Regions from separate parts of the Pseudarthrobacter sp. MOO14 genome, predicted to be linked through region 3. Evidence: riboswitches for the same ligand, from Rfam matches in the RefSeq annotation. Region 3 holds a riboswitch; each other region holds the start of a gene.
The links. Region 3 has a riboswitch for thiamine pyrophosphate ahead of thiO (glycine oxidase ThiO). Riboswitches for the same ligand answer to the same signal wherever they lie in the genome.
Positions count from the first base shown of each region.

Region 1 (10,557 bases), 430 kb from region 3:
GCTTCTCGCCGAGGACACGGAACAGCGGCTCCAGGTTCTTTTCCTCGCGGCGGATCTTGAACCCGGTTTCATTGACGGCGCGCGGCCGGAGCACGACCGGCTGGACCTTGGGAGGTTCGGCGGCGACGGCGTCGCGGGCGGCTTGGACAATTTCGGCCATGGCGAAGCCGAGCTGGCGCAGGCCCTCGTGGCTGGTGGCGGAGACCTCGAAGACGCGGTAGCCGCGCGATTCCAGTTCCGGGCGCACGAATTCTGCCATGTCTTTGCCGTCGGGCAGGTCCACTTTGTTCAGTGCGACGAGGCGGGGGCGGTGGTTGAGGGGGACCACTTGGCCGTCGGAGCCTGCGTAGCTCATGTCCACCGCGTACTTTTCGAGTTCGCCTTCGATGATGGCGAGGTCCGAGAGTGGATCGCGGTCGGATTCGAGCGTGCCGCAGTCGAGCACATGCACCAGGGCGGCGCAGCGCTCAACGTGGCGCAGGAAGTTGTGCCCGAGGCCCTTGCCTTCGCTGGCGCCTTCAATCAGGCCGGGGACATCGGCAATCGTGAAGCGGACGTCGCCTGCCTGGACGACGCCCAGGTTGGGGATGAGGGTGGTGAAGGGATAATCGGCGATCTTGGGCCGGGCGGCAGACATCGCGGCGATCAGGCTGGACTTGCCCGCGGACGGGAATCCCACCAGCGCGATGTCTGCAATGGACTTCAGTTCCAGGACCACATCGCGGGATTCGCCTTCGATTCCCAGCAGGGCAAAACCGGGAGCACGGCGTTTCTGGGAGGACAGGGCTGCGTTGCCGAGTCCGCCGATGCCGCCGGCGGCGGCCACATATTCGGTGCCTTCACCCACCAGGTCGGCCAGAACGGTGCCGTCCTTGGACTTGACCACGGTGCCGTCGGGAACGGGAAGGACCAGGGTTTCGCCGTTCTTGCCGCCGCGCCAGTCGCCCATGCCGGGCCCGCCGTTGCTGGCGTGCCGGTGCGGCGCGTGGTGGTAGTCGAGGAGGGTGGTGGTCTGGTGGTCCACCCGGAGGATCACGTCGCCGCCGTTGCCGCCGTTACCGCCGTCGGGCCCGCCAAGGGGCTTGAACTTCTCACGGTGGACGGAAACGCATCCATGGCCGCCGGTTCCGCCGGATACGTGAAGTACTACCCGGTCTACAAAGCTGGCCACGTGGATCTCCTCAGAATGCTGTTTACGCGGCGCCCGGGGACGCCACAACGATTGTAATGCGGTTAAAAGAACAGTGGAGCGGGCCCTCAGGCCCGCTCCACCGCTTCAAAACTGGTTGTTACTCTGCGGCTGCAGCAGCAACGATGTTGACCACGCGACGTCCGCGGCGGGTGCCGAATTCAACGGCGCCCGGGGTCAGTGCGAACAGGGTGTCGTCACCGCCGCGGCCTACGCCGGCGCCCGGGTGGAAGTGGGTGCCACGCTGGCGGACGATGATCTCGCCTGCGGAAACGACCTGGCCGCCGAAGCGCTTGACGCCGAGGTACTGTGCGTTGGAATCGCGACCGTTGCGAGTGGAGCTCGCGCCCTTTTTATGTGCCATCTGAAATGCCTGCCTCTAAATTCTGGGGAATCTGTTGAAATGCCTGAACAGTAACCGGTGGTTACTTGATGCCGGTGATCTTGACCTTGGTCAGTTCCTGGCGGTGACCCTGGCGCTTCTTGTAGCCGGTCTTGTTCTTGAACTTCTGGATGACAATCTTAGGACCACGCAGGTCCTGGAGGATTTCAGCCGTAACAGTTACCTTGGCCAGGTCCTTGGCTGCGGAGGTGACCTTGTCACCGTCAACCAGGAGCAGTGCGGGCAGCTCAATGGTGCTGCCGGCTCCACCGGCGACGCGGTTCAGGGTAACGAAGTCTCCAACGGAAACCTTCTCTTGGCGGCCGCCTGCGCGGACAATCGCGTACACCACTTGGGAACTCACTTCTCTCGACGTTTATAACAAAATTTGCGTGCGGAACCGACTCAATAAAAGCCTGGTTTCTCGCTGTGCCTCAACGCCGTGGGGTCATAACCCAAGTGTTGGCGTAAGCACCGAAGATCCAGAATACGCTAAATCCGTCTCCAGCCGCAAATGAGGCTGGTTCCGGAGGGCCGGCTGTGATAGTAACCACAGCATGGCATGCAGCGCCGCAACCGTGCGTATCCATTGTAGCCGGGGCGCCGCCGTTGGACGTCAGGAGTGAATGCGCGGCGCGTCGAAGAATTCCACTTCGAGCCGGCAGGACTGCTTGAACGCCGTGACCATGGCGGCCTGTTCATGGTCGGAGGCCTTCCGTCCGGCCGCATCCACCATGGCGATGGCCTGCCGGGTGGCCTCGGCGAAGCCCTCGTCGGCATAGGTGCGGAGCCACGCGGCGTACGCGTGCCCGTCCGGTTCGCCCGCCGCGAGGAACCGGGCGTGCAGTGTCCTGCCAACCTCGGCGTAGAGCCAGAAGCAGGGCAGGACGGCGGCGGCAAGGACGGCATAGCTGCCCGACGCCGAGACGGCTGTGAGGTGGTCAACGTAGGACTTGGTGACGGGTCCCAGGCCCGTCTGCCCGGGCCGGGTGCTGAGCCACGAGCGGTGCAGTTCCGATTCAACCTCCAGGCACTGCCGGGCCGAGCCCGCCCAGAACAGCTGCTCCTCTTCGGAGGGGGCCAGGGCACTGGCACGGGCCAGGACCCGGGAGTAGCCGTTGAGGTATTGGGCGTCCTGGGCCAGATAGTAGGCAAAGTCCTTTTCCGCCAGTTCGCCGGAGACCAGGCCTTGGATGAAGTCCAGGGCGTAAATATCCGCCAGGTCCTGCCGGGCTTCGGCCCAGAGCCTGGCCGCGAAGCCGCCTTCCGGCAGGTGGGGCCGCACATGGTGGAAGTGGTGCACGGGCCCGTTCCCGTGGCCGACCTCCAGCCTGCCGGAATCCTCAAGCGCTCCGGCCAGCCAGGGCTTGACCGTCCGCAGCGCCCCTTCCCAGTCGCCCAACCGGGCCTGGACCGTGGCCATGGCAGAGGACAGCGAACAACCCGTCCCGTGGCTGTTGCGGGTGTTGACGCGGGGGCCGGGCACTTCCACCACGTCCCGGGCCAGCACACCGGCGGTGTTCACCAGGGCGTCCGGGCAGCCTTCGCCTGACAGGTGTCCGCCTTTTACCAGGACGGTGGCGCCGGTGGCATCCGCCAGGCGCCTGCCCTGGTCCAGCGCACCTTCCCAGTCCCCCGCTGGCTCTTCGCCCACCAGCATGGCCAGTTCGGGCAGGTTGGGGGTGATGAGGTGGGCAAGCGGGAGCAGGTCGCGGAGGGCGGCTTCGGCGGTTTCCTTCAGCAGGCGGTCGCCGCTGGTGGCCACCATCACCGGGTCCAGGACTACGACGGCGGGACGCACCTTGTCGAGCCATTGCTGGACCGTGCGGATCACCGCTTCGTCGCCGAGCATGCCGATCTTGACGGCGTCGATGGTGATGTCGTCGCTGACGGCATCGAGCTGCTGCGCCAGGAACGCAGCAGGCGGGACGTGGACGGCCACAACGCCACGGGTATTTTGCGCCGTCAGTGCCGTGATGGCGGCCATGCCATATCCGCCGTGCGCTGCAATGCTCTTCAGGTCCGCTTGGACTCCTGCTCCGCCGGATGGATCCGAGCCCGCAATGGAGAGGACCCGTGGGATGTCGCGGCCCGCAGGGGTGCCGGAGGCGTCAGTGGAGGCACTTGGCAGGGGCATGGAGAGGGTCGAAGACAACAGACATCCCTTCGCCGGTACTAGCCGGACAGGTTCAACGGGTGTGGATCTCAGCCGGCCTTCTGCGCGGCACCCCGTGTCGGTTTCCCAGCCTAGCCGGTGGCGCGGTGCCCGGCTAAAGGTGACAGCGGCCAGATGCAGGAAGTCCCCGCCCCGTGCACTGTTCCCCCTGTACTTTCGGGGGGAATGGTCCACGAGACGGGGACTTCACCTTTCGACGCCGTGGCTTGCCGGAATTTAGAGCTCCGAAGCCGGGACGCCCACGCCGAGGATGATGGGTTCCTCGGAACGCTTGCCGCTATCAGCAGGCTGCTGGTTCGCGGGCTCGGGGGCCTTGGCTGCGTGTGAGTGCCCGGTAGTTGCGGCTTGGACGTTCTCATGGTGCTGGACGGCGGTTTCGTTCGCGGCGCCCTGGGCTCGGCTGGCGGCCCGGTGGCGGCGCGGCCTGCGCTGCCTTGTCTGCTCCAGCGTGTGGTCGGAGTAGTCCTTTTCAGCCGGTGCTTCCGCGGCCCGCGCAGGGGCTTCGCTGCCCTGCGGCCGGGGCTCCTGTGCGGCCTGTTCCGTTGCCGGTTCAGCCGCTGCAGGATTTTTCGGAGCGTCCTCGACGGCGGAAACCGGCTGGCCGAGGTGCGCGAATGCTTCCGCGAGCCGGTCCAGCGTCAGGGCGGGCTTGGGCTGCTGCTCCTCCGCGTGCTCCACGAACGGAAGCGGGACTTTCTCGCCGCCGAACGTCAGGACCGCCGCGGGACGCCCGTGCGTATCGGCGTCGTGCTTTTCCCCGTCAGCTGCCGGTGCAGGCTGGACCGGTGCTTGCGGGGCCGTAGCCTGCTCCGCCGGCGCGTGCCGGGCAGCTGCCAGCTCGTCGTCGTGGAGGTGCGCCGCGTGGGCCGCCGCGGCGATGTTGGCCAACGCAAGCCGGGTGGCTTCAGCCTTGGCGTGCCGCTCGGCGTCACTGGGATCCGGCTGCACAGTGTGCACGTGCACTGCCGGCGCCGGTACTGCCTCGGCCTGCTGGCCGCCGCGTCCACGGCGGCGCTTCCGCTCGGGGCGTGCACCGGGCTGGCCGGCATCGGTCCGCTGTCCGTCGGGGCGGTGGGCCTCCCCGCGGGCTTCGGGACGGTTGTCGGCGCGCTGGACGTGGTGTTCGGCCGCCACGATGTTGGCGCGGCGGTGCTCCACGGGATCGTCATGGGTCACGACGCCGCGTCCGGCACACGCCTCGCATTGCTCGCCGAAGACTTCCAGCAGGCCCGTGCCCATGCGCTTGCGGGTCATCTGGACCAGGCCCAGGGACGTGACCTCGGCAACCTGGTGCTTGGTCCGGTCGCGGCCCAGGCACTCGACGAGGCGGCGCAGGACCAGGTCCCGGTTGGATTCGAGCACCATGTCGATGAAGTCGATCACGATGATGCCGCCAATATCGCGCAGCCTCAGCTGGCGCACCACTTCCTCGGCAGCTTCGAGGTTGTTCTTGGTGACGGTTTCCTCGAGGTTGCCGCCGCTGCCGGTGAACTTGCCGGTGTTGACGTCCACCACGGTCATGGCTTCGGTCCGGTCGATGACCAGGGAACCGCCGGAGGGCAGGAACACCTTGCGCTCGAGTGCCTTGTGGATCTGCTCATCGATCCGCCAGGCGGAGAAGATGTCCTGGTCCTTGGTCCACTTCTCGAGGCGGCCCACCAGGTCCGGGGCGACGTAGGTGACGTAGGCCTCGATGGTGTCCCAGGCTTCCTCGCCGGAGACGATCAGCTTGGAGAAGTCCTCGTTGAAGACGTCGCGGACCACCTTGATGGTCAGGTCCGGTTCGCCGTACAGCAGTTCGGGGGCAAGGACCTTGGTGGAGGTGGACTGGCTTTCGATGCCTTCCCACTGTGCGCGCAGCCGGTTGATGTCGTGCGTGAGTTCCTCTTCGGAGGCGCCCTCTGCGGCGGTGCGGACGATGACACCGGCGTGTTCGGGGAGGCGGTCCTTGAGGATGCGCTTGAGGCGGTTGCGTTCGACGTCCGGCAGTTTGCGGGAAATGCCGGTCATGGAGCCGCCGGGCACGTACACCAGGTAGCGTCCGGGCAAGGAGATCTGGCTGGTGAGGCGGGCGCCCTTGTGGCCCACAGGGTCCTTGGTCACCTGAACCAGGACAGTGTCGCCGGACTTCAGGGCGTTTTCGATCCGGCGCTGCTTGCCTTCGAGGTTGACGGCTTCCCAGTTGACCTCGCCGGCGTACAGCACGGCGTTGCGGCCGCGTCCGATGTCCACGAAAGCAGCTTCCATGGACGGCAGCACGTTCTGGACCTTGCCCAGGTAGACGTTGCCGATCAGCGAGTCCTGCTGCGTCTTGGACACGAAGTGCTCGGCCAGGACGCCGTCTTCGAGGACGCCGATCTGGATTCTGTCGTCGCGCTGCCGGACGATCATCTGGCGGTCCACGGATTCGCGGCGGGCCAGGAACTCGGCTTCGGTGATCACGGTGCGGCGGCGGCCGGTGTCGCGGGATTCGCGGCGGCGCTGCTTCTTGGCCTCAAGGCGGGTGGAGCCCTTGACGCTGGTGACCCGGTTGTTGACCGGCGCTTCGCTGACCGCGCGCGGCGCACGGACCCTCGTCACCGTGTTGGGCGGATCGTCGCCTTCCCCACCGGTCAACTCCAGGTCCTGGTCACCGCGGCGGCGGCGGCGGCGACGGCGGGAGGTCACGCCGTCTTCCAGCGGCCCGTTGGCGTCCTCGTCGGCTTCGTCTTCGGCATCGGCGTCACCGGTGCCGCCCTCGACGTCTTCATCTGTCCGCTCGCCGATGCGGCTGCGGCCACGGCGGCCACGGCTGCGGCGCCGGCGGCGGCTGGCGGAATCGTCTGCGTCGTCGGCCTCTTCCTCGTCGGTCTCTTCCGCCGCGGGCGTCGCGGGGCGGACCACGGTGCTCAGGTCCGGCGCCTGGAAGAGGACTGACGTGGCGGAACCTGGTTCCAGGAACAGCGAACCAAAGGGGCTTGCTGCCGCCGTGGACGCGGCGTCGCTTCCGGCCTCGGGAGCTGCAGGTGCGGCGGCGGGCTCCTGTGCCTGCACCGGCGCCTGCGGGACCTCCTCGACGGCGGGGGCGGCGGCTTCCGGGGCAGCAACAGACGCCTCGGGGGTTTCCTCCGTTGCGGTTTCTTCCACGGCGTCCTGCACCGGAGCGGCGGCAGCAGCTTCCGCCGCTGCAGTTTCCGGGGCCGGAGCCGGGGAAGCGACCTTGCGGGTGGCTACCCGACGGCGGCGCACAGGCTTCGTTTCGACGTCCGCCGCGGCATCCGGGGCGGGGCCGGCAGCCGGGCCCTCATCGGCCGGCGCCGGTGCGGATACCTCAACCGCGGCAACGGCTGCGGCGGCGGTGGACGCAGCGTCGTCGGCGAACGCGGGCAGGGGTTCGGCGGCGTCGGCTTTCTTCCGGGCGCGGGTGCGGCGGGCCGGGGCCTTCTTCTCCGCGGCTGGTTCTTCCACCGGCGCGTCGGCCGCAGGCTCTGGTGCGGCAGCTTCGCCCGCTACGGCTTCGGCAGCCTTGGGCGCCGCCTTGCGCCGGACCCGTGGAGCCCTCTTCGGTGCAGCAGCGGCCGCTGGGGCCACTGCTTCGTCGTTAACGGCCAGTTCTCGATCAATATCCATATGTGGCTACACTCCTGCCCCTGACGTACCGCCACATCCGGCACCCATTGGGGCACATATTGTCAAAACCCGCAGGCGTTGACAGAAGTCAAATGGATGCTCCCGGGTTCGCACCGTCATTGGGGTGCGGCAGCCCACAGGAGCCGGTGGATGTTCTGAAACCCGTTGTTCTGCGTGCCACAACCAGGTGCCGCTCAATGGAGTCGCGGGAGTGCCGGAGAATTCCGAAGCCTGCCCTGCTCATCATTGGCGGTCTTGGGAACAAACCACCGGACCGGAGTCCGAATGTGGATCGGCTTCCAGCCACGTTCATTCTCTCATACCCGGGCCGGATCGCCGCGGAGGCCCGCGCTGCTCCTGCCTTCCTGGGTGGCGGGACCAGCCACCGGCGTTACAATCAGGCACAGGAGCACCGGATGAAAAGGACGCCACACCCATGCCCAGCATCTCCCCCGTCAGCGCCCACGAAAGCGATCGAGCCGTTGCGCCGCGCACCGCTGCTGCCGAAAACCTTCCCCGGATGACCCGGAACCGGCCGTTCGGCTGGCTTCTGGTCATCACTGGAATTGTGGGATGGCTTGCCTCCGGAACCCTTGTCCTGGAGAAGCTCGAGGTTCTCAAGGACCCCAACCACACCACCGTCTGCGATGTGAATCCGTGGATCTCATGCGGCCAGGTCATGCAGACCTGGCAGAGTTCACTGTTCGGGTTCCCCAACATGTTCATCGGAATCGTGGCCTTCGCCATCATCATTACCGTAGGCATGGCCCTGCTCGCCGGCGCCACCTTCGCCCGCTGGTACTGGGTTGGCCTGCAGGCGGGCGTCACGCTGGGCTTCGCATTCGTCGTGTGGCTGTGGTCCCAGGCGCTGTACTCCATCCACATCCTGTGCCCGTTCTGCATGATCGTGTGGTCGGCCATGATCCCGCTCTTCGTCTGGACCACCATCAGGAACATCACAGCAGGAGTGATCCCCCTGCCCGCCCGGGCAACCCGCATCCTCGGTGACTCCGGCTGGATCATCACGGCGTTGCTGTATGTTGCCGTCATCGCCACCATCTTTTTTGCGTTCATCCAGGTGTTCGCAGGTACCTCCGGCTTCTAGGCCGCAGACGAAAGAAGCCCTTGGTTCCGAAGAACCAAGGGCTTCTTTCTGTTCCGGGGCCTGTCAGCCCTGGAACCAGATCTTGATCTCGCGCCCGGCGGATTCGGTGGAGTCCGAGCCGTGCACCAGGTTCTGCTGGACCTTCAGGCCCCAGTCGCGGCCGAAGTCGCCCCGGATGGTGCCCGGCGCCGCCGTGGTGGGATCGGTGGTCCCGGCCAGTGAACGGAAGCCCTCGATGACGCGGTGGCCTTCGAAGATAGCTGCCACGACCGGGCCGCTGAGCATGAACTCCACCAGCGGCTCGTAAAAGGGCTTGCCCACGTGCTCTTCGTAGTGCTGCTCCAGCAGTTCGCGGGTGGCGTCAACCTTCTTCAGCTCAACAAGGCTGTAGCCTTTGGCTTCGATCCGGGCCAGGATGGCGCCGGTCAGGTTACGGGCGACGCCGTCGGGCTTGATCAGGACGAGGGTGCGCTCTGTGGTCACAACTGCTCCAATGGTTCGGGTGGGGTTTCAGGTCAAGTCTACGGGGACTATGGCTGGGCCGGGCCGGCGGCCTGGTCCGGGTGGGAGGCTTCCCATTCAGCTTGCTCGCGGGCGCGCTGCGCAGCTTCACGGTCAAGCCGGATGCCCGTGCGGATGCCGTACCACCAGGCAATGGCGAACAGGGCGCCCACCAGGAACATGGCCGGCTCAAAGATCCCGGTCAGGATCAGGATGACCTGCAGGATCCACCCCAGCGCCACGCCCCAGGGCTTATTGAGGACCGCGCAGGCCACCACCATGACGGCGCTCAGGGCAAGCCCCACGCCCAAAATGAGGGCGGGCGGGAACTCCTCCCGGCGCAGGCCGAACACCGCGAGGGTGGCGAAAAACATGACGAACGCTTCCAGGAGCAGCACCGTCGAGGCAAACATGACCTTGGTGGAGCGTCGCTTCTTTGGCATCCCGGGGCGCCACTCGCGCTGTGCCTTTGTCAGTCTGGCCATGGATTACGCCTCAGTCTTCCCGAGCAGGATCCGTGCCTCAGCCACCAGGGTGATGGAGCCCGTGACCAGGACGGCGCCGGAGAGGTCGTCGTTGGCTTCGGCCCGCTCAACAGCCCATTCCAGGGCGTCGTCCAGCTTCTCGGCGATGTGCACTTTGTCTTCGCCGAAGCCAAGGTCAATGGCGAGCTCGGCGAGTTCGGCTGCCGGAACTGCGCGCGGGGAGTTGGACTGGGTGAAGCAGTACTCGTCTGCCAGGCCGCCCAGGGATTCCTTGAGTTCGCGCAGGATCTCTTCGGCGTCCTTCTCCTTGAGTACGCCCACTACCGGAACCAGCTTGGTGAACGTGAATGCTTCCTGCAGGGCGGCGGCGGAGGCCCGGATGCCGTCCGGGTTGTGTGCGGCATCCACGACGATGGTGGGCGCCGTGCGCACCACTTCCAGGCGGCCGGGCGAGGTCACTGCAGCGAATCCTTCCTGCAGGACCTCGAAGTCAAGTTCCTTTTCGCCGCCAAAGAACGCCTCCAGTGCGGCGACCGCCACGGCGGCGTTTTGGGCCTGGTGGGATCCATGCAGGGGCACCAGCAGGTCAGGGTAGCGCCCGGCGATGCCCTGGATGGTGACCATCTGGCCGCCCACGGCCACGGTGCGTGACTCGACACCGAACTCCACCCCCTCGAAGCGGAAGGGCACGCCAACTTCCTTGGCCTTCTCCAGCAGGACCTGGGCCGCGTCGATGGGCTGGGCGGCACTGATGAGGTAGCCGCCCGGCTTGATGATGCCTGCCTTTTCGTGGGCGATGTCCTCCGTGGTGTCGCCGAGCAGGTCGGTGTGGTCCAAGGAGATCGGGGTAATCACCGACACCTGGCCGTCCCCGACGTTGGTGGCATCGGTGATGCCGCCCAGGCCCACCTCGATGACGGCCACGTTGACCGGCTGGTCAGCGAAGATGGCGAAGCCAAGGATGGTGAGGCATTCGAAGTACGTCAGCCGCGGCTGGCCCTCGGCTTCCAGTTCCGAATCCACAATCTGCAGGTAGGGCCGGATTTCGTCCCAGATCCGCACAAACGTCTCATCCGGCACGGGGTGTCCGTCGATGCTGATCCGCTCGGT
Region 1 covers NZ_CM177849.1:494,557-505,113, forward strand. Annotated here, with positions in the region: gene obgE (GTPase ObgE) at 1-1,171, opposite strand, end outside; gene rpmA (50S ribosomal protein L27) at 1,290-1,553, opposite strand; gene rplU (50S ribosomal protein L21) at 1,615-1,923, opposite strand; gene thiD (bifunctional hydroxymethylpyrimidine kinase/phosphomethylpyrimidine kinase) at 2,188-3,708, opposite strand; TPP riboswitch at 3,716-3,813, opposite strand; gene AC4EEV_RS02300 (Rne/Rng family ribonuclease) at 3,964-7,356, opposite strand; gene AC4EEV_RS02305 (vitamin K epoxide reductase family protein) at 7,793-8,461, shown strand; gene ndk (nucleoside-diphosphate kinase) at 8,525-8,944, opposite strand; gene AC4EEV_RS02315 (DUF4233 domain-containing protein) at 8,992-9,447, opposite strand; gene AC4EEV_RS02320 (bifunctional folylpolyglutamate synthase/dihydrofolate synthase) at 9,451-10,557, opposite strand, start outside.
Region 1: another riboswitch for thiamine pyrophosphate. It lies ahead of thiD (bifunctional hydroxymethylpyrimidine kinase/phosphomethylpyrimidine kinase); the one in region 3 lies ahead of thiO (glycine oxidase ThiO).

Region 2 (10,557 bases), 1.1 Mb from region 3:
GTTCTGCTTGCCTTGTTCCATCCGGGCGACGGCGCTTTGGCTGGTTCCGAGTTCGGAAGCCAACTGGCCTTGGGTCCAGCCCTTCTCAGTCCGGGCGTTCCTCAACATGGCGGCGACGTGGCCGGCGGTCTCCTGAGTCATGACGCGAATATATCATAAATGAGATAGAAGGTCGCGGTATGGCCATCCGAGGGAGTATCCGGGGTGACCTACCCGCTACATGCGATAGTACCGGCAGGTAACCCTGCTAGCTGCCCAGCCACACCATGTTCCAACGGCCCGCGGCAAGCGCCGCACCGAGGGCGCACCCGGCGATCAGGACGCCACCGCCTACCACCCACAGGTCCAGCACACTGAACGTCGATTCGCGGGCCCAGGTTCGCTGCCCGCCGCCGAAACCCCGCGCTTCCATGGTCACGGCAAGCCTCGACGCGCGGCGGATCGCCTGCACCAGGAGCCCGAAACTTTGGCCCAGGGTCGCCTTCACCCGCTGGACCACGTTGCCGCGCGACCCCACGCCGCGGGCACGCCGGGCCATCCCGATGGTCTGCCATTCCTCGGCCATGAGCCCCACCAGGCGCATCGCCGCCAGGGTTCCCAGGACGAACCGGTGCGGCAGGCGCGCCTTCTGTGCCAGCGCATCGGCAAGGTCCGTCGGATCGGTGCAGCTCATCAGGAGCACCGCCGGAAGGGCGATCGCGAAGCCCCGCAGCAGGAAGCCGATGCCCAGCTGGAGGGAGCCTTCGCTCATGGTCCAGATGCCGGCGTCGAGCAGGATCCTCCCGCTGTCCGGCGCCAGGATGGACGTGCTCCAGCCGCCGATGGCGGCGGCGAGGATCAGCGGCCAGCCCCGCTGCCAGAGCAGGGACACGGTGAGGCCGGCCAGGGGAAACAGGATCAGTTCGAAGACCAGCGCCACGGACGCGGACACCCAGTCGATGGACAGCGCCAGGACCGCGGTGATCATCACGACGGCGGCAAATTTGCTCAGCGGGTTGGCCCGGGCAAGGAGGGCGCGGTTGCCGTCCAGGGTCAGCTGCTGCCTCATGGCGCCACCGGTTCCGTGGCGGCCATCCGCAGCTCGGCCCCGCCCAAAGCCCGGGTGAATTCGGCGTCGTGGGTCACGGACACCACGGCCGTGCCGGCGTCCAGGAGTTCGGAGAGGAACGAGGCCAGCTCCGCCCAGGTGTTGGCGTCCTGCCCGAACGTCGGCTCGTCCAGGACCAGCACCTGCGGGCTGGCGGCCAGGACCGTGGCCACGGACAGCCGACGCTTCTCACCGCCGGACAATGTGTAGGGATTGGCGTCCACCAGCTGGGTGAGCCGCAGCCGCTCCAGCAGTTCCTCCACCCGGTCCTCGCCGTGGCCCAGGTGCCGCGGCCCGAACAGCAGCTCGTCCAACACCTTGCCCGTCACGAACTGGTGCTCCGGTTCCTGGAACACGGTGCCCACCCGTGAGATCAACTGCTCTGCCTTCCACGCGTAGGGGTCGATCCCGGCACCGCGGCTAAGGTCCACGGCGGCCGACACCTTTCCGGACACCGGTTCAAGGAGCCCGGCAAGGGTCAGTGCGAACGTTGATTTTCCGGCGCCGTTCGGGCCGGTGACGGCCAGCGCCTGGCCGGCCCGGACCTGCGCGGCAACACCCTCCTGGACAGGAACCGGCGGAATCTTCCGGAAGCCTTTGCGGCGGGGACGCTCGCGGGAGACCGCCAGGTCTTCGGCTGCAAGCAGGAGGTTGCCGGTTACGGCGGCCGGGATGCCGGACCGGCGGCGGGTGGCCGGCACATACCCCGGCACCCAGACTCCGGCCGCCGTCAGCATGGCCCGGGCCTCGCTGAGCACCCGGTCCGGAGGTCCGTCCAGGAGCACGGCGGGATCCGAGGCGGAGCCCGGCTGCAGGACCACGATCCGGTCCACCAGGTCCTTCCAGACGGAAACCCGGTGCTCCACCACCACCAAAGTGGCCCCGGTCTTGTCGAGGCAGCGTGCCACGGCGTCCCGGACCTCCAGGACGCCGTCCGGGTCAAGGTTGGCGGTGGGCTCGTCCAGCAGGATCAGCCCGGGACGCATCGCCAGGATGCCCGCCAGCGCCAGGCGCTGTTTCTGACCGCCGGAGAGGGCCGACGTCGGGTGGTCCAGCGGGAGGTGGGACAGTCCGACGTCGGCAAGCGCCTCGTGCACGCGCGCCCAGATGGCGTCGCGGGGCACGGCAAGGTTCTCGGCGCCGAAGGCGACGTCGTCCCCTACCCGGGAGAGGACCACCTGCGTCTCCGGGTCCTGCTGCATCAGGCCGGAGCGGCCGCGACGCTCGAGGGGCGGGGCGCCGTCAACCAGCAACGAACCGGACTCGTCCGCATCGCCGGCCTCGCCGTCGTCGTTGATGTCGCCCAGGACCCCGGCGAGGGCATGCAGGAGCGTCGACTTCCCGGCACCCGAGGGACCGAGCAGGAGTACCCGCTCGCCGGGGCGGATATCCAGGTCGAGGGCGTGGACGGCAGGTTTGGCCCTGCCGGCATGCCGCCAGCCCCAGCCGCGGGCCGTGACGGCGGCAGGGCGCACGCCTCCTGCGGCGTCCTGGGAAGGTGCCATCAGGAGAAAACTGGCTCCGTTGCAGCCTTGCGGGACGCGAAGGAACTCAGCACCCCGGTGCGGGCCAGGCCGCGGGTGGCGAGCCAGGACAACGCGCCCGCCAGCACCGCGCCGGACACCGTGGTCAGGACGATATAGGCGAGCTTGTCCGCCCCGGAGTAGGCAATGTTCCAGCCCCACGGTGCGAATGAGTCATTCAGGCCGCAGAAGAAGCCCGCGGCCGCCCCCGCCACGAGGGAGACGGGCAGGTTGAACTTGCGGTAGACGAAGACCGCGAAGATGATTTCCGCGCCCAACCCCTGGATGAAACCGGAGAAAAGGACGGAGGCGCCATACTGGGAACCCATTAGGAGCTCGCCCGTTGCGGCCACGGTTTCGCAGAACAGGGCGGCTCCGGGTTTGCGGATGATGAGCATTCCCAGCACGCCGGGAATCATCCAGCCGCCGGCCAGGATCCCGGTCAGGGGCGGGTAGGCGGCGTTCATGGGGGCCGACAGGGCGGCGGCGCCCTGGTCCCAGGCCCAGAAAATGACTCCGCCGGCGATGGCCACCAGGGCCGCCACCACGATGTCGACGACGCGCCAGGACTTACTGGTGGTCTTCTTGATTGCAGCAGTACTCATGTGATCCTCCTGGGTAACAGGAGGGGAAAGTGGCTCCGGCTGGCGGACTGTTGCCGGTCCGGCCGGACACTTTGAGAACTCGACTCCCTTGCGCCGGTACTAACCGGATCAGGTTCGAGGGTCTGCGGCTGTCCCGCACTCTCAGCGCCCACCTGCGGTTCCCGGCATGGCCAGGTTGTCCGACGGCGGCGCTCCCCTGTCGTTTTTGAATGTTGATGTTCGCGTGTAAATACTGCCCGGTTTGGGCGTGGTCAAGTTTACACCTGGCGGGGGCTGGGCGGCGGCCATGCCGGCTGTTGAACCGGATGTGACCGCGGACCGCCGTCAGCGGGCCCGAGAGGATGCCGGCCATGCCCTTGCCCGGACCGGTCCGGGTGTACGGCTAGGCTGGAGACAGTCCGTTTTCCGCCCGCAAGGAGTACTAGGAATGAACCTCTTCATCAAGCTGCTCGGTACCGCGGTGAGCCTGGGCGCAGGCCTGGTCGGCACCAAGCTCGTCAACACCATCTGGGAAAAGACCACCGGGCAGAAGCCGCCCAGCGGCAAGGGCGAGGACGTGCCCACCAGCCTGCGGTCGGCCTTGACCTTCGCACTGATCTCCGCCTCCGTCAGCGCCATCATCCAGGTCCTGGCCAACCGGGGCACCCAGCGCGCCATCACCCGCTTCGCCAAGACGCAGGACATCGTCTAGCTACTGGCGGTTTTCGCCGTCGTCGCGGTTGTCCGTCAGGGCAGCCTCGGCGGCGGCTTTTTGCACTACGGCCTCAAGCTCATCGGCGGCGAGCAGCTCCCGGTGCAGGTGCTTGGTGCGGTAGCCGGCCCGGCCCACCATGTGCGCGGACACCGGCACCGTGAGCAGCTGGAAGATCCAGGCCACCACCAGGACCGGCCAAACCCACCAGCTGCGCATCTGCAGCCCAATGGCTGCCAGCAGCAGGAACAGGCCCAGGACCTGCGGCTTGGTGGCGGCGTGCATGCGGCTCATCAGGTCCGGGAAGCGGAGCAGCCCGATGGCGGCGCCCAGGGACAGGAGCGCACCCGCCACCATGAACACCGCGGAGGCAAGGTCGATCCACGCGTCCGCGCCGGAAAAGTCAGGATTCATGGGGGTTCACCCTCCGGTCGGCGACGAACCGGGCCACCGTGACCGACCCGATGAACCCAATGATGGAGATGGCCACCACCAGCATCAGGTTGTTCAGGTGCCGGTTCACGGCCATGTCCACGCACAGGGCCCCGCCCAGGATGGCGAGCAGGACATCGGCCGCAAGGACCCGGTCCAGCAGCGAAGGGCCGCGGGCAATCCTGATGATGGCCCCGCCCGCGGCGAGGGAGAAGATGACGGCCGTGACCGCCAGGACAACAGGCATCATGCAGACGCCTCCATTCGGACGGCTTCAAGTTCTTCGGCGGAACCCATGATGCGGATCAGGCCCGCTTCGATGGACCGGACCTCGTTCCGCAGGCCCTCGATGTCCTGCTTGGAGGTGATGTTGAGTGCGTGCAGGTACAGGGTGGAGGCCGGGCGGTCCACCTCCACCACCAGGGAGCCGGGAATCAGGGAGATCACGTGCCCGGTGGCGGTGACGATCAGGTCCTGGTGGCTCCGGAGCTTCACCGCGACGACGGCGTTGGTCACCTTGGGTCCGCGGACGGTGGCCAGGTACAGGACCTGGCCGCTGGCGACCACCACTTTCGCCAGGAAGGCAAAGGCGAAGGGCACGGCGTACAGGATGTTGAACCGGCCGCTGAGTTCCACCGGCGGAAGGTAGAACAGCCTGGCAACGCCTACCGCCAGCAGGGCACCGAAGAGCAGGTTCCCGGGGCTGAAGTCCTGCCACAGGGCGCCCCACACGATCACCAGCCACACCAGGAGGGGAAGCTCCTGCCGCAGCGAAATCCGTTTGCGGCTCATCGTCCTCCTCCCGTCACGGTGGCCGGAACGGCGGTATTGCTGCCGAGGACCGACTGGATGTAGGGGGCCCGGTCCAGCATGTCCCGCGCAGCCTGGTCGGAGAGCCCGAACAGCGGCCCGGCGAACACGGTGAGCGCGACGCCGAGCACCACCAGGCCAAGGGTTGATCCCACCATGGTGCGCGGCAGGAGCGTGACCGTGTTGAGTTTGGCGCCCGGACCGGCGGCGCGCCCCGAGGGGCCGGCCAGCAGCACGGGGTCCGGATGTTCGGCGTCCTCCGGCTTCCGCCAGAACGCCCGGTTCCATACGCGGGCAATGGCCAGCAGCGTCAGCAGGCTGGTCAGCACCCCGCCGATCACCAGTGCGTAGGCCAGCGGGGTCCCCAGCTCAATGCCGGCCTGCAGCAGCCCCACCTTGCCGAGGAACCCGGAGAACGGGGGGATGCCGGCCAGGTTCATGCCGGGGATGAAGAACAGCATTGCCAGCAGGGGCGAGAGCTTGGCCAGGCCGCCCAGCCGGTCAACGGAGGAGCTGCCGCCGCGGCGTTCGATCAGGCCGGTCACCAGGAACAGGCTGGTCTGGATGGTGATGTGGTGGGCCACGTAGAAGACCGCAGCCGCCAGCCCGGCCACGGAGGACATGGCCAGCCCGAACACCATGTACCCGATGTGGCTGACCAGGGTGAACGAGAGCAGACGTTTGATGTCGCTTTGCGCCAGCGCACCAAGGATGCCCACCACCATGGTCAGCAGCGCCACCACCATCAGTGGCGTGTTCAGGGTGTCGCCGGGGAACAACAGCGTCTCGGTCCTGACCATGGCGTATACGCCCACCTTGGTCAACAGGCCGGCGAACACGGCGGTGACGGGTGCCGGCGCCGTGGGGTAGGAGTCGGGGAGCCAGAAGGACAGCGGGAAGACGGCGGCCTTGATGCCGAACGCCACCAGCAGCATGACGTGCAGCAGGGTCCTGGTGCCTTGGTCCAGGTCGCCCAGTTTGAGGGCGAGGTCAGCCATGTTGACGGTGCCGGTTGCGCCGTACACCATGGCGATGGCGATCAGGAACAGCACGGAGGACACCACCGACACCACCACGTAGGTGACGCCGGCGCGGATCCGGGGCCCGGTGCCGCCCAGGGTCATCAGCACGTAGCTTGCGGTCAGCAGGATCTCGAAGCCGACGTAGAGGTTGAAGAGGTCGCCGGAGAGGAACGCGTTGGACACCCCCGCCACCAGGATCAGGTAGGTGGGGTGGAAGATCGAGACCGGTGCGTCTTCGTCGCCGTCGGCCATGCCTTGCCCGGTGGCGTACACCAGCACGGCGAGGCTCACTGCCGAGGAGACCACCAGCATCAGCGAGGAGAACTGGTCCACCACCATCACGATGCCCCAGGGCGGCAGCCAGCCGCCGATGGTCACCGCGGCGGTCCCGCTGTTCCACGCGGACGCCAACAGGAGGCATTCGAGGGCCAGGGTGAGTGACAACAGTCCGATGCTGACCGCCCGCTGGGCCCGGGAGTGCCGGATCAGGAGGAAGGTCAGTGCGGCGCCCAGGATGGGAAGGACGACGGCGAGCGGGGCCAGGCTGGCGATGTTCACTTTTTGCCGCCTTCCGGGCCGGATTCGATGGTGAGCGAGCCGGGCTGTTCTTCCGCGGCTGCCTGTTCGGCCGGCATTTCCCGGCCTCCCGCCGTGACGGTGGCGAGCGGAAACTCGGATGTTTCGGCCGGGATTTCGGCGTCGTCCTCCGCGTCGAAGCTCGGTGTTTCCGCCACCCGGAGGTCCTCCACGTCGTCCTGGATATCGTCCTGGCGGGCCAGGACCCACGTGCGGTAGATGATGCCCAGCATGAACGCCGTGACGGCGAAGGAGATCACGATCGAGGTCAGGATCAAGGCTTGCGGCAGGGGGTCGTTGTAGTCACCGGCGGGGGTGTCCTTGGTGAAGAACGGAGCCAGGCCGGCGTATCCCCCGGTGGAGAGGATCAGCAGGTTGGTGGCGTTGGCCAGCAGCATCAGCCCCAGCAGGACGCGGGTGAGGCTGCGTTCGAGGATCAGGTAGATGCCGCAGGCATAGAGGGCGCCCATGACGATCAGCAGGGTCAGGTTGACGCTCATGCGTTGCCCTTTGCGGTGGTCTCGGCAGGAATACGGTCCGGTTCCTGGTCCTGCTGTGCCGGTTCAGGCCCGGCCGCAGCGGACCGTTCTTCCATGTGTTCATCGATCTCGGCACCCAGGCTGCGCAGCACGTCGAGCACCAGGCCCACCACCACCACGTACACGCCGATATCGAAGATGGTGGAGGTGACGAACTTGATGTCGCCGAAGACGGGCAGCCACACCTCGATGATGGCGGACTGGAACACCTGGCCGCCCAACAGCAGGGGCGTCACGCCGGAGGCAGCGGCCAGGGCCAGGCCGGTGCCCAGCAACGCACCGGCGCTCAGCGGTGCGGCTTCCCTCAGTTCGAACCGCCCGCCGGCCAGGTAGCGGATGGTCAGGGCCAGGCCGGCGGTCAGGCCGCCGGCGAAACCGCCGCCGGGCAGGTTGTGGCCGGCCAGCAGCAGGTAGAGCGAGAAGATGATCATCGAGTGGAACATCAGGCGGGTGACCACCTCGAAGATGATGGAGCGGCGTTCCGGGGCGAGGGTCCTGCCCGCCACGATCCAGGCGTCCCGTGCCGAGGCGGCGAACTTCCGGCTGATGGCCAGCGCCGCACCGTCGCGGGACCCGGGGTCCACGCCGTGGTACCGCCCCACGGTGCCCTCGGCAACGGAGGCGGACCGTTGCAGGCGGTCTCCGCGGCCGCGGACGAAGATCAGGCTGGCCACGCCGGTGGCGGCCAGGGCCAGGACGCTGATCTCACCGAATGTGTCCCACGCCCGGATGTCCACGAGCGTCACGTTCACCACGTTCAGGCCGCCGCCGCCCTCGTAGGCGAGCTGCGGGAACTGCAGGGACACCGGGATGGCGGTCCTGGCTCCCATGGCGAAGATAGCGGCGAACACCATGGTCACGCCGAAGCCCAACCCGATGATGACGCGCAGCACCCGGTACTTTCCGCCGGTGCGGTCACGAAGCTCAGGAGGAAGGCTGCGCATGGCCAGGACGAACGCCACCAGGATGATGGTTTCCACCAGCATCTGGGTCAGGGCAAGGTCGGGGGCGCCCTGCAGGGCGAACATGAGGGCGATGCCGTACCCGGTGACGGAGACCATCAGCACCGCCAGGAAGCGCTTGTTGGCCTTGACGGCGGCAAGGGCGCCAATCACGATGCCCGCGCCGGCCACGAGCTGCAGCGGCGAGTGCGGGTCCACGAGGTAGATGTCCTGCGGCAGGGCATTGCCGCTGAGCAGGATGGCGGTGAGCGGCAGGACGAACGCCACGCTGAGGATTACGGCGAGGTAGAAGTAGAGGGAACCGCGCTGGGTCCGGCCCGTGATCCAGACGGCGGCGTCGTCCAGGGCGCCGATGGTGAGCTGGTAGCCCCGGTCGCCGTCCACCCAGCCCGGAACCCGTGCCTGCACCCTGGCCACGGCGTTGCGGCCGACGTACATCGCCAGGCCCAGCACGAACGTGACGGCCGTCAGCCCCAGTGCCGGGGTGAAACCGTGCCACAGCGCCAGGTGGCCGGCCTGCTCAGCCGGCGTTCCGGCGTCGGGCGCCGTGGAGGCGAACAGCGCCGCGTAAGGCTGGATCCAGGCGTCAACCGGTACCGGCCAGAGCCCGTAGGCGATGGTCAGGAGGCTCAGGACCGCGGGCGCGGCAAGGAAGGAGGGCCGGATGGCTTTGAACGGGGTGGGCTCCACGCCGGGCTTCGCCGCGAAGGCACCCCACATGAACCTGGCGCTGTAGGCGAAGGTCAGGATGGATCCCACCACCAGGCCGGCCAGCACCACCATGCCCCACGGACCGGCATGCGGGCCGGTGGCGTGGTGCACGAACGCTTCGAGTACCGATTCCTTGGCCACAAACCCGGCCAGCAGCGGCACCCCGGCCATGGAGGCCGCACCGATGCCCGCCACGATGCCCAGGGCCCGCGAGGACCGGAAGACGCCGGAGAGTTTCCGCACATCACGGGTCCCGGACTGGTGGTCGATGATGCCCACCACCAGGAACAGCGTGGCCTTGAACAGGCCGTGGGCCAGCAGCATTGCAAGCCCGGCCAGGGCGGCGTCCGGTGTCCCCAGGCCCACCACCATGGTGAGGAAGCCCAGCTGGCTGACGGTGCCGTAGGCAAGGATCAGCTTGATGTCGGTCTGCCGGAGCGCCCGGTAGCCTCCCACCAGCATCGTGGCCAGGCCCAGGCCCAGGACCACGGGCTGCCAGTACGCCGTCTCCGCAAAGCCCGGGGCAAGGCGGGCCACCAGGTAGATTCCCGCCTTGACCATCGCCGCCGCGTGCAGGTAGGCACTGACGGGGGTCGGCGCAGCCATGGCACCGGGGAGCCAGAAATGGAACGGGACCAGCGCGGACTTGGTGATGGCACCCACCAGGATGAGCACGACGGCGGCGCCCACCGTGGCGCCTGACGGTCCGGAGACCAGCGCGGCCGCTTGCTCCAGGATGCTGGAGATGCGGTAGGTCCCTGCGGTGTAGCCCAGCATGATCAGGCCCACCAGCATGGCCAGGCCACCGGCCGTGGTGACCATGAGCGCCTGCAGGGCGGACCGGCGGGCCGCGAGCCGGGTCCTGGCGAACCCGATCAGGAGGTAGGACAGGATGGTGGTGAGTTCCCAGAAGATGAACAACAACAGCAGGTCATCGGCCAGCACCAGGCCGAACATGGCGCCGGCGAAGGCAAGCAACTGCGCGCCGAACGCACCGAGGTCCTGGTCTTTCCGTTTGAAATACCGGGCGCAATAAAGCAGCACCAGCGCACCGACACCCAGCACCAGCAGTGACATCACCCAAGCCAGCGCGTCCATCCGGAACGCAAACTCAAGGTGGAGGCCGGGAATCCATTCAAAGACTTCGGATACTGCGCCGGACCCGGAATAGACGGCGTCGTGCTGGAAGGCCAACCAGGCGAAGGAAACAGCCGGGACGGCCGCCAACGCGTAGAACGCATTCCGGCCCCAGGCCCTGAAGAGGAAAGGCGCCAGGACAGCCACCGAAAAGTGCACGGCAAGGACTGTTATCACTGGTATCTCCGCAACGTCAGGGATTCGATTGTCAAAAGTTGGAGCAGGCGGCAAGAAAGTTAGATCCGGGAGGCTCCAGTTTACCAAGGCCCCGGCACCACCTTTTCTTGTGCGGGGTGGGCCGGGCGGCGAATTCCCCCACGTCACAGGGCTGTGCTCCGCCGGGTGTTCGCCACGGGCGGATACGATTCAACGTATGAACAGCGCCAGCGCTCAGGGGGCAATGCGGCCTGCCTCGGAACTTGAGTCCGGAACCCGGACTTCCACCAAGCGCCGCATCCTGGC
Region 2 covers NZ_CM177849.1:2,071,684-2,082,240, forward strand. Annotated here, with positions in the region: gene AC4EEV_RS09765 (UDP-N-acetylglucosamine 1-carboxyvinyltransferase) at 1-141, opposite strand, end outside; gene AC4EEV_RS09770 (energy-coupling factor transporter transmembrane component T family protein) at 248-1,048, opposite strand; gene AC4EEV_RS09775 (ABC transporter ATP-binding protein) at 1,045-2,592, opposite strand; gene AC4EEV_RS09780 (ECF transporter S component) at 2,592-3,215, opposite strand; TPP riboswitch at 3,283-3,423, opposite strand; gene AC4EEV_RS09785 (DUF4235 domain-containing protein) at 3,643-3,906, shown strand; gene mnhG (monovalent cation/H(+) antiporter subunit G) at 3,907-4,320, opposite strand; gene AC4EEV_RS09795 (MrpF/PhaF family protein) at 4,310-4,588, opposite strand; gene AC4EEV_RS09800 (Na+/H+ antiporter subunit E) at 4,585-5,130, opposite strand; gene AC4EEV_RS09805 (Na+/H+ antiporter subunit D) at 5,127-6,728, opposite strand; gene AC4EEV_RS09810 (Na(+)/H(+) antiporter subunit C) at 6,725-7,246, opposite strand; gene AC4EEV_RS09815 (Na+/H+ antiporter subunit A) at 7,243-10,272, opposite strand; gene AC4EEV_RS09820 (MFS transporter) at 10,469-10,557, shown strand, end outside.
Region 2: another riboswitch for thiamine pyrophosphate. It lies ahead of AC4EEV_RS09780 (ECF transporter S component); the one in region 3 lies ahead of thiO (glycine oxidase ThiO).

Region 3 (10,557 bases):
ACCCTCATCGAATCCCCCGCCGTGGCCGGCGCCGTGGTCCTGGCCACCTGCAACCGCTTCGAAATCTACGGTGAAGCCCCCAACGCTGCCGACGTCGAGGCTGCCCGCGCCGCCCTCGTCGCCCGCATCAGCGAGGCCAGCGGCTTGGCTGAACCCTTGGTCTCGCGTTCGTTCAATACCCGCACCGGGCCCGAGGTGACCCAGCACCTGTTCGCCGTGAGCGCCGGGCTTGACTCCGCCGTCGTCGGTGAACGCGAAATTGCCGGGCAGGTACGGCGCGCACTGATTACCGCACAGCACGACGGCACCGCCAGCGCCGGACTGGTCCGGCTCTTCCAGGCCGCGTCCAAGACCGCCAAGGACGTCGGCGCCCAGACTGCCCTGGGGTCCCGCGGCCTCTCCATTGTCTCGGTGGCGCTGGATCTTGCCACCGACCTTTCCGAAAGCCCCGACTGGTCTGCGAAGAAGGTAGTGCTTTTCGGAACCGGCGCCTACGCAGGCGCCACCATGGCCCTCCTCCGCGAACGCGGCTGCACGGACATCAGTGTCTACTCGTCTTCAGGGCGGGCCGAAGGATTCGTGGCAACACGCGGCGGCACGGCGCTGGACGCCGAGTCCCTGCGACCGGCGGTTGCTGCGGCTGACGTCATGATTGGCTGCAGCGGTTCGGACACCCGGGTGGAAGCCGATGAACTGGCCGAGGTCCGTGCGGATTCCACGCAGCCGTTGATCGCCATCGACCTTGCCCTCACCCACGATTTCGACCCCGCCGTCGGCGAACTGGACGGCGTCGAGCTGCTCACCCTGGAATCGGTGCGCCTCGCTGCCCCACAGGAGCAGGCCGAATCGCTGACGCACGCAAGCGGCATCGTCAACGGCGCCGCCAGGGCGTTCGAACAGGAACGCGAAGCCCGCTCGGTGGACTCCGCCATCGTTGCCCTGCGCCGCCACACCATGAACGTGCTGGACGCGGAGATGGAAAAGGTCCGGGCCCGCCACGGCTGCACCGCCGCCGCGGAAGAAGTCGAATTCGCGCTCCGACGGATGGTCAAGCAGCTGCTGCACGTTCCCACCGTCCGCGCCCGCGAACTTGCCGCCAACGGGCAGCAGGATGACTACGTGGCCGCTTTGGAAGCCCTGTACGGCATCACCGTCGAGCAGCCCGGAGCCGCTCCGGCCGCAACCGCGGAGGCCGAATGCCCGGTGGACCACACAGGCCGCGAAACCGCCTGACGTCCCGGCAGCAACGCCCGCTCACTTCCTGCCCCAATTGAGCCAACGCCCGCTCACTTCCTACCCCCCATTGAGCCAACGCCCGCTCACTTCCTTCAAGAAAGTGAGCGGGCGTTGATTTGGAAGCTGTCGAAAGTGAGCGGGCGTTGGGGAAATTGGTGTCGAGGGTGAGCGGGCGTTACCGTCAGTAGACGGGCTTGTCAGGCTCCACCTCGCGCACCCAGGCCAGGATCCCGCCGTCGAGATGGCTGACCCGCTGGTAGCCTGCCTGGCGGGCCGCCGCGAGGACGTTCGCCGAGCGCGTCCCGGCCTTGCAATGGAACACGATGTCCCGGTCCTGCGGGAGTTCGCCCCACGCCTCGCCCGCCAGGATCCGTCCCTGCGGGATGAGCTTGGCTCCGTCGATCCGGACGATGTCGTACTCGCCGGCCTCCCGGACGTCCACCAGTTCGAAGTCCTTGAGCCCGGCTTTCCGCGATGCCAGCATGGTGGCCAGCTGGGTGGCGGTGATGGTGTGTTCCGTGTCCGTGGTGGACGCCGGGGCAATCCCGCAAAACGCCTCATAGTCCGTGAGTTCAGTGATGGGCTCCGCCGCCGGGTCCTTGGCGACCCGGATCTCCCGCCAGCTGCCGCCCAGGGCATCGAACAGCGCCACGCGGCCCAGCAGGGAGCGCCCGACGCCGGTAATCAGCTTCACCGCCTCGGTGACCATCAGCGAGCCCACGGCGGCGCACAACATACCGAAGACGCCGCCCTCGCCGCAGGAAGGCACGGAACCGGCGGGAGGGGCCTCGGGGTAGAGGTCCCGGTACGTGGGGCCGTGCTTCTCCCAGAAGACACTCACCTGTCCGTCGAAGCGGAAGATGGAGCCCCACACATAAGGCTTGCCCAGGATCGCGGCGGCATCGTTCACCAGATACCTGGTGGCGAAGTTGTCAGCGCCGTCCAGGATCAGGTCGTACTCTGCGAACAGTTCAAGCGCATTGCCCGAATCCAGGCGCACGTTGTGGAGCCGGACATCCACCAGCGGGTTCAGGGCGGCGATGGCATCGCGGGCCGACTCGATCTTGGGCCGTCCCACATCCTGCACGCCATGGATGACCTGGCGCTGCAGGTTGCTCAGGTCCACCACGTCGTCGTCGATGATGCCCAGCGTCCCCACCCCAGCCGCGGCGAGGTACAGCAGTGCTGGTGAACCGAGGCCGCCGGCTCCGATGACCAGCACTTTGGCGTTCTTGAGCCGCCGCTGCCCCAGCGCGCCGATCTCGGGAATGATCAGGTGCCGGGAGTAGCGTTCCACCTCGGCAGACGTCAGGGCAGCTGCCGGTTCCACCAGCGGATCCAGCGAATGGGTTGAAACATTTGCGGTGAACGTCGAAGCCATACTTCAATGTATGCCCCGGGATACCGCCGGGTCATATTACCCCGCAGTAAAGTGAATGTAACTGCAATGGAAAGAAGGACAACTGTGGTCCCTGAAGCACGGGCTGACCGCCCGCCCGCGGCCGAACCGCAAACTCCCTCCCGCCCCGCAGGCCAACGGTCCGCCCGGCTGCCCCGGGACGAACGCCGCGCGCAGTTGCTTGCCGCCGCCCAGGAAGTTTTCGTTGCGAACGGCTACCACGGGGCCGCGATGGACGAAATTGCAGAGACTGCCCACGTGAGCAAGCCTGTCCTGTACCAGCACTTCCCGTCCAAGCGTGAGCTGTACCTGGCCCTGCTGGAAAGCCACCTGACGTCACTGACCGAGCTGATGCTGGGGGCGTTGAACTCCACCACGGACAACGACGAGCGCGTTCAGGCCGTCATGCGCGCCTACTTCCACTTCATCGCCAACGACGACCAGGCACACCGCCTGGTGTTCGAATCGGACCTGATCAACGATCCCGATGTCAGCTCCAGGCTGGAGACCTTTAATCGGACCTTCGCAGACGCCATCGCCCGGGTCATTGCCGAGGACACCAAGCTCCCCCACCTGGAGGCGGAGCTCCTGGGCCGCGGCCTTGCCGGGATGGCGCAGGTCAGCGCCCGGTATTGGCTGGAAACGGACGGCAACCTGGACCTCAACGTGGCCAGCGACCTCATCTACCGTTTAGCTTGGCGCGGAATCTCTCGCTTCCCCAAAGAGTCCTAGACTACAAATAAGACATCATCGACGAACCAGGCTGGGAGGCCCCCTTGGAAATTAAGATCGGCGTTCAAAACGTTGGCCGCGAAATCGTGCTCGAATCAGACCAGGATGCTGAGACGGTGGCCAAGACTGTTGGTGAAGCCATCAATGACGGCACCCAGTTGCGCCTGAAGGATGACAAGGGACGCCTGATCATTGTGCCCGGCAACGCACTTGCCTATGTGGAAATTGGCGCTGAAGAGGTCCGCCGCGTAGGTTTCGGCCAGTTCTAGGCTGACCGCACGTTCCAAGGAGATCCATGCTGTCGCTGACCATCGTGGTGCTTGCCACGCTCGCCGCCGGGTTTATCGTCTGGGCCAATGACAAACGCCATTCCCGATACGGCGCGGGCGTGCCCGCCGGGATCGCCGTGGGCGTCGCGGCGATGGCGTGGATCATCCTCATGACGGCAGGTTTCGGCTACCTTCCGGGTTTGACGTGGCTCCCCTGGGTCCTGCCCATCGTCCTCGGCACCGCCGCGGCCATTGCCGCCGTCGCCTACCTGGGCCGCACCCGGACACGCCATGACACCGAACGGCTGAACGCGGTCCTGCGGGGCTGAACCGACCCTGAGTAAAGCCTGTGGCCACCACCCGTCCGGGTGGTGGCCACAGGCTTTTTGGGGGCTAGAGGAACTCGGCCCGGCCCTCCATCGCCGATGAGGCCAGGGCGTGTTCCCGGCGCGGGATGCGTCCGGCTGCCCTCGCCAACCGTCCGGAAACCACGGCGTGCTTGAACGCTTCCCCCATCAGCGCCGGGTTCTGCGCCCGCGTCACGGCTGTGGCCAGCAGGACGGCGTCGCAGCCCAGTTCCATGGCCAGGGCGGCGTCGGAGGCCGTACCGATGCCCGCGTCCAGGACCACGGGAACCGAGGCCCGGGAGACGATGAGTTCGATGTTGTGCGGGTTCAGGATGCCCAGGCCGGTGCCGATCGGTGCGCCGAGCGGCATCACGGCGGTGGCACCAAGATTTTCCAGCCGCAGCGCCAGCACGGGATCGTCGTTGGTGTAGGCAAAGACCTTGAAGCCGCGGTTGACCAGCTGCTCGGTGGCGTCAACGAGTTCCACGGCGTCCGGCAGCAGGGTCTGCTCGTCGGCGATGACTTCCAGCTTCACCCAGTCGGTTTCGAGGGCCTCCCGGGCCAGTTCCGCGGTGAGGACAGCGTCCCGGGCCGTGAAGCAGCCAGCGGTGTTGGGCAGGACTTTGATCCCGTGGTCCACCAGCAACTGGAACAGAGAGCCGGTTTCCGCGGTTGAGTAGCGCCGCATGGCCACCGTGGTCAGTGCCGTGCCGGAGGCCAGGAGCGCAGCGCCCAGGCCGTCCAGGCTGGGTGCACCGCCGGTGCCCATGATGAGCCGGGATCCGAGGGCGACGCCGTCGATCACCAGGGTGTCATCTGCGGCTTGGCTTGCGGTGTTGATGGTGCCGGTTTCGGTCATGGGGTCAGCCTCCTTGGACTGCAGTGACGAGTTCGATGTCGTCGCCGTCGGCGAGCGCGGTACCGAACCATTGGCTGCGCGGCACCACCTGGGCGTTGTGGGCGACGGCGACGCCCAGTTTCCTGCCGTCCGTCGCCTGGCCGTTGGGGGCCAGCGGCCGCCCGGTGACCTGGCTGACGAGCGTGGTGATGGAGGCGCCGTCGGCCACCGTGTGCGGGTTTCCGTTGAGGGTGATGTTCACGCTGTCTCCTTCAGATGGGGGCTGGGGACGGCCAAGGCCGACCCGGAAAAACGGTCCGGGCTGAACGGCGCCCAGCGGGGATCGGCGGCCCCGTCCAGGAGTGCCGTGCAGATCGCGGCGGCGGCGGGCGTGAGCAGCACCCCGTGCCGGAAGAAACCTGTCGCGATGACCAGCCCCGGCACGTGCCCGTCCGCTGGGCCCCCGGATCCCAAGGACGCCGCAACCCGGCCCAGCAAGGGTGCATTGTCGGGGGTCCCGGGGCGCGCCCGGGCGGTGCATTCCAGGAGTTCCAATTCGGCGACGGCGGGAACCAGCGCCTGGGCGTCCCGGAGCAGCTGGTAGACGCTCCCGGCGCTCACGGCGTCGGAGAGGGCGTCCTCCCGTTGGGACGCGCCGATGACTACCGTGCCATCCTCCCGGGGCACGATGTACACCGGGATCCCGTGGACCAGCCCACGCACCGTGGCTGTCACCAACGGGCGGAGGTGCTGCGGCACGGAAAGCCGGAGGATGTCCCCGTGCACCGGCCGCAGCGGCAGGTCAAGGCCGTGGGGCAAGCCGTCAAGGGACGCCGCGTGCAGGCCGTTGGCCACGACAGTTTCCCCCGCCAGGACTGTGCTGCCGCTCCCAAGGCGGACGCCGGCCACCGTCCCGTCCTTCCACAGCAGTCCGGCCGCCCGCTCCGGGACGGCAAAACCTTCCGTTGCACCGGCAACCGCCACCGTCGGGGTTTCCCGTACCGTTGCGGCGAGCGCCAGGCGCACGGACGCTATCAGCCTCCTCGGGTCCACCTGGTGGTCGGCCGGGGTGTCCAGCGCACAGGAGATCCCCGGGCTCAGCAGGGGTTCGCGGCTGCGGGCTTCACGCACGGTCAACGGTGCCACCTCCAGGCCGCTGGCCTGCTGCACTGCGCGCAGGTCCATCAGCGCCCGCCGGTCGGCAGCGTCGACACCGACAGCGAGGGTGGGTGTCATCAGGTAGCCGGTCCCGGCTCCGGCTGCTGCGGCGACGCCGGCAGCGAAGCCTGGCCAGCGGGATGATGCGTCGAGCATGAGTTCCAGGAGGTCCTCTTCCTGGTAGTGCAGCTCGCTGACGGGGGCCAGCATGCCGGCAGCGGCCCAGCTGGCGCCGGCGCCGGGCGCGTCATCGATGAGGGCAACGGACCTGCCGGAGCGCTGGATCTCCCAGGCGATTCCGTGTCCCACCACTCCGGCGCCGATGACGGCGACGTCGGCCCGGATGGCGTCATCGCCAAGTCCGGGCAGGCAGTTCCTGGTGCTGGTCATGGTGTGGTTCCTTCCCTACGCCGGTATTAGCCGGATCAGGTCAAGCGGTCGGCTCCGACGCCCTCTCAGCCCGGCGCTTTGTGACAGCTGCCGCGGGCTCCCGCAGTACCAGCCCAGTTTAGAGGAACTAGGCTGGCAGGCATGAATATGTCCCCCTCCTCCTTTCCTGCCCTTGGGGCGGCCCGACTGTACCTCTGCACGGATGCGCGCCGGGACCGCGGCGACTTTGCCCGGTTCGTGGATGCCGCGTTCGCCGGGGGCGTGGACATCATCCAGTTGCGCGACAAGAGCATCGAGGCAGCCGAAGAACTGGACCTGCTGGCGGTCTTGAAGGAGGCCGCGGTTCGCCACGGGCGGCTTTGGGCCGTTAACGACCGGGCCGACATCGCGGTGCTGTCCGGCGCACCGGTGTTCCACATCGGCCAAAAAGACTTCCCGTTGGCTGCGGCCCGGACGCTGGTCAACGGCAATGCGGCCATCGGGCTGTCCAGCCACAGCCCGGAGCAGGTGGATGCCGCCCTCTCCGCCGCTGCCGGGCCTTCCCACCTGGACTACTTCTGCGTGGGGCCCGTCTGGGCCACGCCCACCAAACCCGGCCGGACCGCCGTCGGGCTGGACCTGGTGAAGTACGCCGCCAAGGCTGCCGCGGAAGTACCCAACCCGGTGCCGTGGTTTGCCATCGGGGGCATCGACCACGGGAACGTGCACCAGGTGGCGGAGGCAGGAGCACGGAGGATCGTGGTGGTGCGTGCCATCACGGAGGCGTCGGATCCCGCGGCCGCTGCGGCCTCCCTGCTCGACGCGCTGGACGCTGCCGGCCCCGGGCCTGCGTAAACCCAGGACTTGGAGTTACGCTGACTTTTGTGTCACATCATCGGTTGGCTCCCAATGTCCGCGACCACCGGAACGCCTTGGAAGAGGCACTGGGCGCGTTGCGGACCGAACTCGAACTGCCGGGGCCTTACCCGGCCGCGGCAGTGGACGACGCCCGCGCCGCCGTGGCGGCCCTGAAACTGCCGTCCTATGACCTGACCGCCGTCGCATTCGTGACCATCGACCCCGCCTCGTCCACGGATCTGGACCAAGCCGTGTTCATCGAGCCGGACGGGGGCGGCTACCGGGTGCTGTACGCGATCGCCGATGTTCCTGCATTTGTTGCGCCGGGTGGTCCGCTGGATGCTGAAACCAGGCGCCGCGGGCAGACGTTCTACGCTCCCGACGGCCGGATCCCGCTGCACCCGGAGGTCATCAGCGAAGGGGCCGGGAGCCTGCTGCCGGGCCAGGAGTGTCCGGCTTTCGTCTGGGAATTCACGCTCGACGCCGACGCAGCAGTGACGTCCGTGGGCGTCAGGCGGGCGCGGATCCGCAGCCGCGACAAGCTCAGCTACAAAGGTGCACAAGCAGCCCTCGACGCCGGCACCGCTCCCCCCGTGCTGCAACTGCTCCGGGAAGTGGGGCTGAAACGGGTGGCGCTGGAGCGGGAGCGCGGGGGCGCCAGCCTCAACATGCCGGAGCAGGAGATCGTTCAGCTGCCCGACGGCGGCTACCGGATCGACGCCGCCCCGCAGCTTCCCGTGGAGGACTGGAACGCGCAGATTTCGCTGATGACGGGGATGGCGGCCGCCCAGCTCATGCTGGAAGGCAAGGTGGGCATCCTGCGCACCATGCCGGCCCCGGATGAGCGGTCCCTGAGGCATTTCCGGCTGCAGACCGAAGTGCTGGGCAGGCCGTGGGACGGCGAAGTCACCTACGGCGAGTACCTGCGGTCGCTTAACCCCACCGATCCCCGCCAGCTGGCCATCATGCATTCGGCCGGGATGCTGTTCCGGGGCGCGTCCTATACGGCGTTTGACGGGACGGTCCCGGACGACGGCATCCAGTCCGCCATCGGCGCCGCCTACGCCCACACCACCGCCCCGCTGCGCCGGCTGGTGGACCGCTTCGTGCTGGTGATCTGCGAAGCCCTCAGCAACGGCGGTGATGTTCCGGGCTGGGCACGGGAGGCGCTGCCGCTGCTGCCGGGAATCATGGCCGGTTCCGACCAGCTGGCTTCGCGGATGGAGCGGATGGCGCTGGACACGGTGGAGGCGGCATTGCTGCTGAACCACATCGGCCAGGAATTCGACGCGATCGTGATTTCCGGGTCCAAGCCCCAGAACGGAAACGGCAACGGATCCGCCAAGAACGGCAATGGAAACGGCAACGGAGCCACTAGGAACGGCAACGGGAACGGCAGTTCCGGGATCATCCAGATCGCCGAACCGGCGGTGACGGCCCGCTGCGCCGGCGAGCTGACGTCCGGTACCAAGGTGCGCGTCCGGCTGCTGTCCTCCGACATCACCACCCGGCAGATCCACTTCGAACTGGTTCCATAAGGGCCCTATGGACGCGGCAGGAAGGGGCAACACGGGGATTTCGCCCCTGTACGGCTAGACTGGGAAGGTAGAACTGGATGCCCGGTCGTTGATTTCCTTGATTTGAAACCAACAAGCCCGCCCCTACGCGATCTTGAGATTTGCCCGTTGGTCACCAGTGCCAGCATTAGATAGCCCGCGATCGGCTTCCACTGGATTAGCTTGCGCGCCCGAGCGTGCTCCGGAACGGCCAGGACTGGCCGGCCCGTTGAGCAGGCAGCGCCATTGCCCAAATGAATAAGGAAACTCCCCGTGAGTGAATTGCATACCCACCAGCTCCTGACCGATGCGTCCGGCACCGAGACCATCGAGCCGGAAGAGACCATCATCTCGGACGAGACCCCGCACGAGATCGCGGAGAAGTCCTTTGCCGACTACAACGTCCGCGCGGATATTGTCGAGTCCCTCGCCGACGCCGGGATCACGCACCCCTTCCCCATCCAGGCCATGACCCTGCCGGTGGCCTTGGCGGGCCACGACATCATCGGCCAGGCCAAGACCGGTACCGGCAAGACCCTGGGCTTCGGCATCCCGGCGCTGCAGCGGGTCATCGGACAGGACGACCCCGGCTACGCCAAATTGGCCGTCCCGGGCGCCCCGCAGGCCCTGGTCATCGTCCCCACCCGCGAGTTGGCAGTGCAGGTGGCCAACGACCTCCAAACGGCCTCCCGCAAGCGCAACGCCAGGATCACCACCATTTACGGTGGCCGCGCCTACGAGCCCCAGGTTGAAGCACTCCAGCAGGGCGTCGAAGTAGTAGTGGGTACCCCGGGGCGCCTGATCGACCTGTACAAGCAGAAGCACCTGAGCCTGAAGAACGTCAAGCTCGTGGTCCTCGACGAAGCCGACGAAATGCTGGACCTGGGCTTCCTGCCGGACGTTGAGACCCTGATCGCCGGAACCCCGGCTGTCCGCCAGACGCTCCTGTTCTCGGCAACCATGCCCGGCCCCGTCATCGCGATGGCGCGCCGCTACATGACCCAGCCCACCCACATCAGGGCAGCCGATCCGGATGATGAAGGCCTCACCAAGCGCGACATCCGCCAGCTCATCTACCGTGCGCACAGCATGGACAAGACCGAGGTGGTGGCACGCATCCTGCAGGCCCGGGGCCGTGGCCGGACCATCATCTTCACCAAGACCAAGCGCACCGCCGCCAAGGTGGCCGAGGAACTGGTGGACCGCGGTTTCGCCGCCGCAGCCATCCACGGCGACCTGGGCCAGGGCGCACGCGAACAGGCGCTCCGCGCGTTCCGGAACAACAAAGTGGATGTGCTGGTGGCAACGGACGTCGCCGCCCGCGGCATCGACGTGGACGATGTCACCCACGTGATCAACTACCAGTGCGTCGAGGACGAAAAAATCTACCTGCACCGGGTGGGCCGCACCGGCCGCGCCGGCAACAAGGGCACTGCAGTCACATTCGTCGACTGGGATGACATGCCGCGCTGGGCGCTGATCAACAAGGCCTTGGGCCTGAGCGTCCCCGAGCCCGTGGAAACCTACTCCTCCTCACCGCACCTCTACAGTGACCTCGACATCCCCGAGGGCACCAAGGGACGTCTCCCGCGCGACAAGCGGACCTTGGCCGGCGTTGACGCCGAGGTGCTTGAGGACTTGGGCGAAACCGGCAAGAAGAACAGCCGCGGCGGCCGGGACGCCTCCCGTTCCCGCGAGCGCGACGGCCGGGGACGCGGAAAGGACGACGGCCGGGACTCCGCCCGCTCCGGTGAGCGCCGTCGTCGTACCTCCGACTCCGCCCCTGCCGCGGACG
Region 3 covers NZ_CM177849.1:922,748-933,304, forward strand. Annotated here, with positions in the region: gene AC4EEV_RS04200 (glutamyl-tRNA reductase) at 1-1,233, shown strand, start outside; gene moeB (molybdopterin-synthase adenylyltransferase MoeB) at 1,418-2,617, opposite strand; gene AC4EEV_RS04210 (TetR/AcrR family transcriptional regulator) at 2,702-3,367, shown strand; gene AC4EEV_RS04215 (DUF3107 domain-containing protein) at 3,412-3,636, shown strand; gene AC4EEV_RS04220 (hypothetical protein) at 3,663-3,965, shown strand; gene AC4EEV_RS04225 (thiazole synthase) at 4,030-4,842, opposite strand; gene thiS (sulfur carrier protein ThiS) at 4,847-5,083, opposite strand; gene thiO (glycine oxidase ThiO) at 5,080-6,369, opposite strand; TPP riboswitch at 6,365-6,483, opposite strand; gene thiE (thiamine phosphate synthase) at 6,511-7,203, shown strand; gene AC4EEV_RS04245 (RNB domain-containing ribonuclease) at 7,233-8,744, shown strand; gene AC4EEV_RS04250 (DEAD/DEAH box helicase) at 9,036-10,557, shown strand, end outside.